4 linked regions of the Cellulophaga algicola DSM 14237 genome follow. The protein of the gene in region 1 binds, or shares a complex with, the protein of each later gene. Links are inferred from orthologs where the notes say so. Each region holds a gene or a part of one and is shown in the gene's direction. Other genes may lie near its edges.

What was found.
Region 2: the proteins of accD (region 1) and accB are in contact, whole or in part, in a solved structure (PDB 8UXZ), measured with the Escherichia coli proteins. The link is inferred for Cellulophaga algicola DSM 14237 from one-to-one orthologs.
Region 3: the proteins of accD (region 1) and accC are in contact, whole or in part, in a solved structure (PDB 8UXZ), measured with the Escherichia coli proteins. The link is inferred for Cellulophaga algicola DSM 14237 from one-to-one orthologs.
Region 4: the proteins of accD (region 1) and CELAL_RS12655 are in contact, whole or in part, in a solved structure (PDB 8UXZ), measured with the Escherichia coli proteins. The link is inferred for Cellulophaga algicola DSM 14237 from one-to-one orthologs.

Annotation. Positions count from the first base shown.
Region 1 is NC_014934.1:2,556,626-2,559,516, reverse strand. Bases 1-2,812 are described here. They hold accD (acetyl-CoA carboxylase, carboxyltransferase subunit beta), read left to right. Parts: upstream 1-873; coding sequence 874-1,752; downstream 1,753-2,812. Other genes in these bases: CELAL_RS11140 (polyribonucleotide nucleotidyltransferase), read left to right, coding at 2,410-2,812; rpsO (30S ribosomal protein S15), read left to right, coding at 1,910-2,179; fbaA (class II fructose-bisphosphate aldolase), read left to right, coding at 1-821. Outside these bases: more of CELAL_RS11140, read left to right, coding at 2,813-2,891.
Region 2 is NC_014934.1:1,551,385-1,554,189, reverse strand. What follows is about bases 80-2,805. They hold accB (acetyl-CoA carboxylase biotin carboxyl carrier protein), read left to right. Parts: upstream 80-1,064; coding sequence 1,065-1,547; downstream 1,548-2,805. Other genes in these bases: accC (acetyl-CoA carboxylase biotin carboxylase subunit), read left to right, coding at 1,638-2,805; CELAL_RS06650 (beta-ketoacyl-ACP synthase III), read left to right, coding at 80-1,032. Also shown: more of CELAL_RS06650, read left to right, coding at 34-79. UniProt on the Escherichia coli protein: This protein is a component of the acetyl coenzyme A carboxylase complex; first, biotin carboxylase catalyzes the carboxylation of the carrier protein and then the transcarboxylase transfers the carboxyl group to form malonyl-CoA.
Region 3 is NC_014934.1:1,550,299-1,553,319, reverse strand. Bases 1-2,942 are described here. They hold accC (acetyl-CoA carboxylase biotin carboxylase subunit), read left to right. Parts: upstream 1-767; coding sequence 768-2,117; downstream 2,118-2,942. Other genes in these bases: CELAL_RS06635 (formylglycine-generating enzyme family protein), read right to left, coding at 2,190-2,894; accB (acetyl-CoA carboxylase biotin carboxyl carrier protein), read left to right, coding at 195-677; CELAL_RS06650 (beta-ketoacyl-ACP synthase III), read left to right, coding at 1-162. UniProt on the Escherichia coli protein: This protein is a component of the acetyl coenzyme A carboxylase complex; first, biotin carboxylase catalyzes the carboxylation of the carrier protein and then the transcarboxylase transfers the carboxyl group to form malonyl-CoA.
Region 4 is NC_014934.1:2,943,169-2,946,119, forward strand. The notes cover bases 77-2,948. They hold CELAL_RS12655 (acetyl-CoA carboxylase carboxyltransferase subunit alpha), read left to right. Parts: upstream 77-971; coding sequence 972-1,925; downstream 1,926-2,948. Other genes in these bases: CELAL_RS12650 (DMT family transporter), read left to right, coding at 77-913; dnaB (replicative DNA helicase), read left to right, coding at 2,093-2,948. Also shown: more of CELAL_RS12650, read left to right, coding at 20-76; more of dnaB, read left to right, coding at 2,949-2,951. UniProt on the Escherichia coli protein: Component of the acetyl coenzyme A carboxylase (ACC) complex. First, biotin carboxylase catalyzes the carboxylation of biotin on its carrier protein (BCCP) and then the CO(2) group is transferred by the carboxyltransferase to acetyl-CoA to form malonyl-CoA.

The DNA of each region.
Region 1 (2,891 bases):
CTATCGCAGGAGCTAAACACATTCACCAATTAGCAGAAGCATATGGTGTTAGTGTAATCTTGCATACAGACCACTGTGCTAAGAAATTATTACCTTGGATAGATGGACTTTTAGATGCTAGTGAACAACATTATAAAGAAACTGGAAAATCTCTTTTCAGCTCTCATATGATTGATTTATCTGAAGAGCCTCTTGAAGAAAATATTGCAATCTGTAAAGAGTACCTTACTAGAATGGCAAAAATGGAGATGACTTTAGAGATTGAATTAGGTATTACTGGTGGTGAAGAAGATGGTGTTGATAATTCTGATGTTGACGATTCTAAATTATACACACAACCAGAAGAGGTGGCTTATGCTTATGAAGAACTATCAAAAGTAAGTCCTAGATTTACAATTGCCGCTGCATTTGGTAATGTTCATGGAGTTTACAAGCCAGGTAATGTTAAATTAACTCCGAAAATTTTAAAAAATTCTCAGGAATACATCACTGAAAAATATAACGTAGAACACAACCATATTGATTTTGTTTTTCATGGCGGATCTGGTTCTACAGTAGAAGAAATTAGAGAAGGAATTAGCTACGGAGTTATAAAAATGAATATTGATACTGATTTACAATATGCATTTTTAGAAGGTATTCGTAACTACATCCAAGACAAAAAAGAGTTCTTACAAGGTCAAATAGGAAACCCAAATGGTGCCGATGAGCCTAACAAGAAATTTTACGATCCAAGAGTATGGCTACGTGAAGGTGAAAAAACATTTGTTACACGTTTGAAAAAAGCTTTTGCTGATTTAAACAACGTAGATACGCTGTAATTTACAGCCTAACTAACTCAATAAAATAGCCGTTTAACTAAACATTCAATGTATGTCGTCTTGGTTTAAAAGAAAAGAAAAAGGAATACAAACTGCAACGGAGGAAAAAAAAGACACCCCAAAAGGGTTGTGGTACAAATCGCCTACAGGTAAAATTGTTGAAGCTGATGAATTAGCTAAAAACTTTTATGTAAGTCCAGAAGACGATTACCATGTTCGTATCGGAAGTAAAGAGTATTTCGAAATTTTATTTGATGACAATAAATTTAAAGAGATTGATGCTAAACTAACATCTAAAGATCCTTTAAAATTTGAAGACACTAAAAAATACGCAGACCGCTTAAAAGCTGCACAAGCAAAAACAGGTCTAACTGATGCTGTAAGAACTGCTATAGGCAAATCTTACGGTAAGGATATTGTAGTTTGCTGTATGGATTTTGCTTTTATCGGAGGCTCTATGGGAAGTGTTGTCGGAGAAAAAATTGCGCGTGGTATTGATTATGCAATCAAAAAGAAATTACCATTTGTAATGATTTCAAAGTCTGGTGGCGCACGTATGATGGAAGCTGCTCTTTCATTAATGCAATTAGCTAAAACATCTGCAAAACTAGCACAGTTAGCAGACGCAGGTTTACCGTATATTTCACTATGTACAGACCCAACAACTGGAGGAACTACTGCTTCGTATGCAATGCTTGGCGATATTAATATTTCTGAGCCAGGTGCATTAATAGGTTTTGCAGGACCAAGAGTTGTAAAGGAAGCTACAGGTAAAGAATTACCTGAAGGTTTTCAAACTGCCGAATTTGTAATGGAACATGGTTTCTTAGATTTTATCGTACACAGAAAAAACTTAAAAAAGAAGATTAATCTGTATATTGATTTAATTCAAAATATTCCTGTTCGTAAAGAAGAAATGAAATCGGCTTAAAAATAGGTTAGCTACATGATACTGATCAATTTAGAAAAAGAGGAAGATTTAAAATTTCTCTTTTATAGAATAAGATTATCATAAAATAATTATATCTTTGCAAACTGGTTGAAAAATTCAATCATATACATAAAAATCATTTAAACATAATATTGGAATGTATTTAACTAAAGAAGGAAAAGCTGAGCTTTTCAAAAAACACGGTGGCGAAGAAAAAAACACTGGATCTGCTGAAGGGCAAATTGCATTGTTTACGCACCGTATTGAGCACTTAAGTCAACACTTAAGAACTAACCGTAAAGATTACAACACGGAACGTTCTCTAGTAATGTTAGTAGGTAAAAGAAGAAGCTTATTAGATTATTTAATTAAGAAAGATATTGTAAGATATCGTGAAATAATTAAAGAATTAGGTATTAGAAAATAATTTTCGAAGGGGGAAAGCTTAGCTTCCCCCTTTTTTAATACATTAAATTAGTTTTTGATGTATCTTTACAAGAAGTCCTTAAATAATAATTTAAGGCAGCAGACAAAAAGCTTGCATATAGTTTTTCATTGGTCACACCACTACAACAGCACAACAACTGTCCGTCTTAATTAAAGACAAAAAAGATCAAAGTTTAACTAACTTGTTAAGACAAGTTGCAAATCAATTTTATGATTCCAAAAGTATTTAAAGAGGTTATTGACCTTGGGGACGGTAGAGAAATTTCTATCGAAACTGGAAAATTAGCAAAACAGGCACATGGTTCTGTTGTTGTTCAATCTGGAAACTGTATGTTATTATGTACTGTAGTTTCTAATTACAAACAAAGCGATGTGGACTTTCTTCCACTTACTGTAGACTACAGAGAGAAATTTGCAGCTGCAGGTCGTTACCCTGGTGGTTTCTTCAAAAGAGAAGCAAGACCAAGTGATGGTGAGGTATTAACAATGCGTTTAGTAGACCGTGTTTTACGTCCTTTATTCCCAAAAGATTACCACGCAGAGACACAAGTGATGATTCAGTTAATGTCTCATGATGAAAATGTTATGCCTGAAGCTATGGCTGGTTTAGCTGCTTCTGCTGCAATCCAATTATCAGATTTCCCTTTTGAATGTGCTATCTCTGAAGCTAGAGTTGCTCGTGTAAATGGAGA
Region 2 (2,805 bases), 1.0 Mb from region 1 along the record:
TTTTTGAAGATTTAAGCACAAAAATGTTTCTAAATGACTAAAATATCAGCGGCCATCACGGCAGTAGGGGCTTATGTTCCTGAGTTCGTAATGACGAATAAAATGTTGGAGGACCTAGTAGATACTAATGATGAATGGATCACTACTAGAACAGGTATTAAAGAGAGAAGAATACTTAAAGAAGAAGGAGCCGGTACGTCATATATGGCGATTAAGGCTGCAGAAGAATTAATAAAGAAAAGGGGTATTGACCCTAAAGAAATAGATTTAGTATTAGTGGGTACAGCTACTCCAGATACTTTAGTGGCTTCAACAGCTGCATTTGTTGCTTCAGAAATAGGAGCAACGAACGCTTTTGCATTTGATTTGCTAGCGGCATGTTCTAGCTTCTTATTTGGGATGTCTACTGCAGCAGGTTTTATAGAATCAGGAAAGTATAAAAAAGTACTTTTGATAGGGGCAGATAAAATGTCTTCTATCATAGATTATGAAGATAGGACTACTTGTATTATTTTTGGAGATGGTGCAGGAGCTGCACTTTTTGAACCTAATGAAGAAGGTTTAGGAATGCAAGATGAATATTTGCGTTCTGATGGAAATGGTAGGTCTTATTTAAGTATGAATGGAGGAGGTTCTGTAATGCCAGCCACAGAAGAATCTGTAAAGAACAGACAACATTATATTTTTCAAGAAGGTAAAACAGTATTTAAATTTGCGGTGTCTAATATGGCAGAAGCAGCAGCTCAAATCATGGAACGTAATTCATTAACACATGATGATGTTGATTGGTTGGTGCCACACCAAGCCAATAAACGTATTATTGATGCTACAGCTAATAGAATGGGCTTAGATCATGATAGAGTAATGATGAATATTCAGAAGTATGGGAATACAACATCTGCAACTTTACCGCTTTTATTAAATGATTACGAAAAGCAATTAAAAAAAGGGGATAACTTGGTTTTTGCTGCTTTCGGAGGAGGATTCACTTGGGGATCTATCTATTTAAAATGGGCATATAACTCAAAATAACAATATCAACTATTATATTAAACTAGAATTCGATGGATATTAAAGAAATTCAAAGCTTGATTAAATTTGTAGCCAAATCAGGTGCTAGCGAAGTTAAATTAGAGATGGAAGACATCAAAATAACAATTCGCACAGGTGCAGCTGGTCATGAGCCAACTTCATATGTTCAGCAAATACCAATGGCACACAATCAAATGATGGCTGCAGCACCTGCACATGAGGAAGCTCCTTCAGTAGAAATTGCAGCAAAAGCAGAAGCTAATGAGGATGATAAATACATCACTATAAAGTCGCCAATTATTGGTACATTCTATAGAAAAGCTTCACCAGAAAAACCTGTTTTTGTTGAAGTCGGTAGTACTATAAACAAAGGAGATGTACTTTGTGTTATTGAAGCAATGAAATTATTCAATGATATTGAATCTGAGGTTTCGGGTAAGATTGTTAAAGTTTTAGTAGACGATTCTTCACCAGTGGAATTTGATCAACCATTATTTTTGGTAGATCCATCATAAGAAATTTTAGATACTTAAATTTTAAATGGTTGTCTTCAACCATTTAAAATCCATTTAAAATTTAGGATTCAACATTTAAAATTTCAAAAGATGTTTAAAAAAATATTAATTGCAAATAGAGGAGAAATTGCACTGCGTATTATCAGGACCTGCCGTGAGATGGGAATTAAAACTGTTGCAGTTTATTCTAAGGCCGATGAAGAAAGTCTGCATGTACGTTTTGCAGATGAAGCAGTATGTATTGGTCCAGCTCCTAGTAGTGAGTCTTATTTAAAAATACCAAATATTATAGCAGCAGCAGAAATTACAAATGCTGATGCTATTCACCCAGGATACGGGTTTTTATCTGAAAATTCTAAATTTTCAAGAATTTGTGCAGAACACGATATTAAGTTTATTGGTGCCTCTGGGGACCAAATAGATAAAATGGGTGATAAAGCTACTGCAAAAATAACAATGAAAGAAGCTGGCGTACCTTGTGTGCCTGGTTCTGATGGGTTGTTAAAAGATGTTGCAGATGCCAAAAAGATTGCTAAAAAAATGGGATATCCCGTTATGATAAAAGCAACTGCTGGTGGTGGTGGAAAAGGAATGCGTGCTGTTTGGAGTGAAGATAAATTAGAAGATCTTTACAATAGTGCTGTTCAAGAAGCTAAAGCGGCATTTGGTAATGGCGGTATGTACATGGAAAAGCTTATTGAAGAGCCACGACATATTGAAATTCAAATTGTTGGGGATCAATACGGTAAAGCATGTCACTTGTCAGAAAGAGATTGCTCTATTCAAAGACGTCATCAAAAGCTTACCGAAGAAACTCCTTCTCCTTTCATGACCGATAAGTTACGAGATGAAATGGGTGCAGCTGCAGTAAAAGCAGCTGAGTTTATAAAATATGAAGGTGCAGGTACGATAGAATTTTTGGTAGATAAACACCGTAACTTCTATTTTATGGAGATGAATACACGTATTCAAGTAGAGCACCCTATAACAGAACAAGTAATAGATTACGATCTTATTCGTGAGCAAATTCTTGTAGCTGCTGGTGTTCCAATCTCTGGTAAAAACTATTTACCTAAGTTACATTCTATTGAATGTAGAATTAATGCAGAAGATCCTTATCATGATTTTCGCCCTTCACCAGGAAAAATAACAACCTTACATACTCCTGGAGGTCACGGTATTCGTTTAGATACGCATGTATATAGTGGCTATACTATACCTTCAAATTATGATTCTATGATCGCTAAATTAATAACCA
Region 3 (3,021 bases), 1.0 Mb from region 1 along the record:
AATATTCAGAAGTATGGGAATACAACATCTGCAACTTTACCGCTTTTATTAAATGATTACGAAAAGCAATTAAAAAAAGGGGATAACTTGGTTTTTGCTGCTTTCGGAGGAGGATTCACTTGGGGATCTATCTATTTAAAATGGGCATATAACTCAAAATAACAATATCAACTATTATATTAAACTAGAATTCGATGGATATTAAAGAAATTCAAAGCTTGATTAAATTTGTAGCCAAATCAGGTGCTAGCGAAGTTAAATTAGAGATGGAAGACATCAAAATAACAATTCGCACAGGTGCAGCTGGTCATGAGCCAACTTCATATGTTCAGCAAATACCAATGGCACACAATCAAATGATGGCTGCAGCACCTGCACATGAGGAAGCTCCTTCAGTAGAAATTGCAGCAAAAGCAGAAGCTAATGAGGATGATAAATACATCACTATAAAGTCGCCAATTATTGGTACATTCTATAGAAAAGCTTCACCAGAAAAACCTGTTTTTGTTGAAGTCGGTAGTACTATAAACAAAGGAGATGTACTTTGTGTTATTGAAGCAATGAAATTATTCAATGATATTGAATCTGAGGTTTCGGGTAAGATTGTTAAAGTTTTAGTAGACGATTCTTCACCAGTGGAATTTGATCAACCATTATTTTTGGTAGATCCATCATAAGAAATTTTAGATACTTAAATTTTAAATGGTTGTCTTCAACCATTTAAAATCCATTTAAAATTTAGGATTCAACATTTAAAATTTCAAAAGATGTTTAAAAAAATATTAATTGCAAATAGAGGAGAAATTGCACTGCGTATTATCAGGACCTGCCGTGAGATGGGAATTAAAACTGTTGCAGTTTATTCTAAGGCCGATGAAGAAAGTCTGCATGTACGTTTTGCAGATGAAGCAGTATGTATTGGTCCAGCTCCTAGTAGTGAGTCTTATTTAAAAATACCAAATATTATAGCAGCAGCAGAAATTACAAATGCTGATGCTATTCACCCAGGATACGGGTTTTTATCTGAAAATTCTAAATTTTCAAGAATTTGTGCAGAACACGATATTAAGTTTATTGGTGCCTCTGGGGACCAAATAGATAAAATGGGTGATAAAGCTACTGCAAAAATAACAATGAAAGAAGCTGGCGTACCTTGTGTGCCTGGTTCTGATGGGTTGTTAAAAGATGTTGCAGATGCCAAAAAGATTGCTAAAAAAATGGGATATCCCGTTATGATAAAAGCAACTGCTGGTGGTGGTGGAAAAGGAATGCGTGCTGTTTGGAGTGAAGATAAATTAGAAGATCTTTACAATAGTGCTGTTCAAGAAGCTAAAGCGGCATTTGGTAATGGCGGTATGTACATGGAAAAGCTTATTGAAGAGCCACGACATATTGAAATTCAAATTGTTGGGGATCAATACGGTAAAGCATGTCACTTGTCAGAAAGAGATTGCTCTATTCAAAGACGTCATCAAAAGCTTACCGAAGAAACTCCTTCTCCTTTCATGACCGATAAGTTACGAGATGAAATGGGTGCAGCTGCAGTAAAAGCAGCTGAGTTTATAAAATATGAAGGTGCAGGTACGATAGAATTTTTGGTAGATAAACACCGTAACTTCTATTTTATGGAGATGAATACACGTATTCAAGTAGAGCACCCTATAACAGAACAAGTAATAGATTACGATCTTATTCGTGAGCAAATTCTTGTAGCTGCTGGTGTTCCAATCTCTGGTAAAAACTATTTACCTAAGTTACATTCTATTGAATGTAGAATTAATGCAGAAGATCCTTATCATGATTTTCGCCCTTCACCAGGAAAAATAACAACCTTACATACTCCTGGAGGTCACGGTATTCGTTTAGATACGCATGTATATAGTGGCTATACTATACCTTCAAATTATGATTCTATGATCGCTAAATTAATAACCACAGCTCAAACAAGAGAAGAGGCTATTAATAAAATGAAGCGTGCTTTAGATGAATTTGTAATAGAAGGTGTAAAAACAACAATCCCTTTTCATAGACAATTGATGGATCATCCAGATTATTTGGCAGGAAATTATACCACCAAATTTATGGAAGATTTTAAAATGGATCCTCCTAAGGAATAAATAGTATAAAAAACTCCGGCATATAGCCGGAGTTTTTGTTTTGTAGGTATTTTAAAAGTTCAAGCGATAATTTTATTCTTTATTTCTACAGATTCTAAAACCTTGATCCATAGCTCTTCTTTTGGCTTCATTATACCCTCTGTGAGCTACTTTAGCATAATCATCTATGTTGATCCATCCGCCACCTCTTTGAGTTCGGTATGTTCCCTTAGAAATATGTTCTGTTACATGCCACTCTTCACACCATTCCATAACGTTGCCAGTCATATCATAAAAACCCAGTTCATTAGGTTTTTTTAAACCCACAGGTTTCGTGGAGCAGTGATTGCGTTGCATGCTTCGGTAGTTCCAGTTTCCAGAAAGAATAGTATCACCTGTATCTTTCCAAGTCCACGCAACACTGTTAATCTCATTACTACCGCTAAATGTAAAACTTTTGCTTAGCTGCCCACCTCCAGCAGCATATTCCCATTCTACCTCTGTTGGCAATCTGTACCCATTTGCTTTTTTATTGATACGAATATCTCCATCTAAAGTATCTTTGGTAGTATCAATAGCATAATAAGGAAGCAAGCCTTCTTTGTTACTTCGTTTATTGCAATAGGTGATACATTCATACCAAGTAACCATTTCAACAGGTAAATTGTCACCTATAGTGTTAGAAGGGTTAATGGGCATAATTTCGTTCCATTCCTTTTGCGTAACTTCAAACTTACCCATATAAAAGTCAAGAACTTTACCTTTAATTCCATACAATTGTGAATTCTTATTTTTCATTATTCCTCCTTTTACAAAAATAAAATTAGCAGAAGTAAGAGGTTCTGCCTTCTTTTCTACGCAGGAGCTATGTAAGAGAAGGGTTAGAACAAATAAGAAGTATACTGTAGATTTTTTCATTTAAAAA
Region 4 (2,951 bases), 390 kb from region 1 along the record:
TTTCTATTACATTAGCGCAATGACAGATAGGCTAAAGAATTACCTTCATTTACATTTTATTATTTTTATTTGGGGATTTACAGCGGTCTTAGGAAAGCTGATAACTATTGATGCTTTACCGCTGGTATGGTATCGAATGGGCATAGCAGTACTGCTAATCGCTGTATTTATTGCTATAAACAAGTTTTCATTAAAGATTGCACCAAAACAGATTGCTAAAATGGCTGTTGTTGGGATAATAATAGCACTGCATTGGCTTACATTTTTTAAGGCGATAAAGGTCTCTAATGTTTCTATTGCTTTAGCCACCTTATCTACCGGAGCACTATTCACAGCAATCATCGAGCCTTTTATATACAAGCGGAAAATGATCTGGTATGAGATTGTTTTTGGTATTGTGGTCGTGATTGGGTTGTACATTATTTTTAATGTAGAAACAGAATATATTGAAGGAATTGTTTTAGCCTTAATCTCTGCATTATTAGCAGCTATCTTTTCTATTGCAAATGGCAAACTCATTCAGTCGCATAGGCCTAGTGTTATCTCTTTTTATGAACTTGGGGCAGGAGTCTTGTTTATTACGGTTTATTTAGCAATTCGTGGCGATTTTGATGCCAGTTTTTTTCAAGTATCTAAGAATGATTGGATCTACCTTTTTATTCTAGCCTCTATATGTACCGCATATGCATTCATAGCATCTGTGCGTGTTATGAAAGTGCTAACGCCTTATACCGTAATGCTTACCGTAAACCTAGAGCCTGTATATGGAATTCTGCTTGCCTTTGTCTTTTTAGGGGAGAGTGAAAAAATGAATCCGCTATTTTATTTTGGAGCATTACTGATTTTGAGCACAGTAGTCGCAAACGGATTAATAAAAAATAAAGGAAAATTAAAAAAACGAAATAGGAGTTAGGCAGACCTATTTAATGTTTTATATTTGTCAACTATTATAATTTAAACAGGAAATACTCATGGAATATTTAGATTTTGAACTTCCCATAAAGGAACTAGAAGAACAATTAGATAAGTGCATGATTATTGGTGAAGAGAGTGATGTAGATGTTACAGAGACCTGCAAACAAATAGAAAAAAAGCTTCTTGAAACCCGTAAGGATATATATAAAAACTTAACCGCTTGGCAGCGCGTACAGTTGTCTAGGCACCCAAACAGACCCTATACACTTGATTATATTAACGCCATCTGTGGAGAAACTTTTTTAGAACTTCATGGGGATCGTAATGTAAAAGATGATAAGGCAATGATTGGTGGTCTTGGAAAAATTGGCGATCAAAGCTTCATGTTCGTAGGACAGCAAAAGGGATATAATACTAAAACACGTCAATACCGAAATTTTGGTATGGCGAATCCTGAAGGATACCGTAAAGCCCTGCGATTGATGAAATCTGCAGAGAAATTTAATGTTCCTGTAGTATGTTTTATTGATACTCCAGGTGCATACCCAGGTATTGAAGCAGAAGAACGTGGTCAAGGAGAAGCAATTGCACGTAATATTCTTGAAATGACACGCTTAAAAGTACCTATCATTGTTGTGATAATTGGTGAAGGTGCCTCTGGTGGAGCTTTAGGGATTGGCGTAGGAGATAAAGTTTTAATGTTAGAGAATACATGGTATTCTGTAATTTCTCCAGAATCTTGCTCTTCTATTTTATGGAGAAGCTGGGAATATAAAGAAATTGCAGCAGAAGCTCTTAAACTTACTGCTACAGATATGAAAAAGTTGAAAATTATTGATGAAATTGTAAGAGAACCAGTAGGCGGCGCTCATAGTTACAGAGATAAAACTTTTGAAATTGTAAAAAACAAAATTTTAACACATTTTGAAGAGCTTAAAAAGTTATCACCAAAAGATTTAGTAAATAAGAGAATGGACAAGTACGCCAACATGGGGGTATTTAACGGTTAATTCCTAATTTATCATACAATTATAAAATCTGAAGAAATAATTCTTCAGATTTTTTTTGTTGTCAACACAAAAACGTAACTTATTAACAGGTAAATTGTTAATGAACTGTTGACATCCAATATCCAATTTTAAAGTTAACCTAAGGTTAATTACATACTTTCGTAATTATGGAGAAACCGAGTCCGATAGTAGGTCACAAAATAGACAAGTCTAATTTAATTAGCTTAGAGCGTGGGAAAATTCCGCCTCAAGCAATTGATTTAGAGGAGGTTGTGATAGGGGCAATGATGATAGATAAGAAAGGTATCGATGAGGTTATTGATATTCTTCACCCAGAAGTTTTTTATAAAGATGCCCATAGATTTATCTATGAAGCGATCTTTAAGTTGTTTGAAACCTCAGAACCAGTCGATTTATTAACCGTTTCTTCGCAATTAAAGAAGGATGGAAAATTAGAAGCTGCAGGAGGAGATTTTTATTTGATAAAATTGACTCAAAAAGTGGCTTCATCTGCCCATATTGAGTTTCATGCTCGTATCATTTTACAAAAATATATTCAGCGTAGTCTAATCAAAATTTCAAATGAAATTATTCAAGCTGCTTATGATGAAGCAACAGATGTATTTGATTTATTAGATACGGCAGAATCTAAATTGTATGATGTTACTCAAGGAAATTTAAAACGATCTGCAGAAACTGCTCAGAATTTAGTAATTCAGGCTAAAAAGAGAATTGAAGAAATTGCCAATAAAGAAGGGCTAAGTGGTGTACCTTCTGGCTTTGATAAAGTAGATAAGCTAACTTCTGGATGGCAGCCGAGTGATTTAATTATTATCGCAGCACGTCCTGGTATGGGTAAAACAGCTTTGACCCTGTCTATGGCAAGAAACATGGCGGTCAACTCTAATATCCCTGTAGCTTTCTTCTCTCTGGAGATGTCTTCTGTACAATTAATTACCCGTTTAATTTCTTCTGAGACAGGTTTGTCATCAGAAAAATTACGTACCGGTAAATTAGAGAAGCATG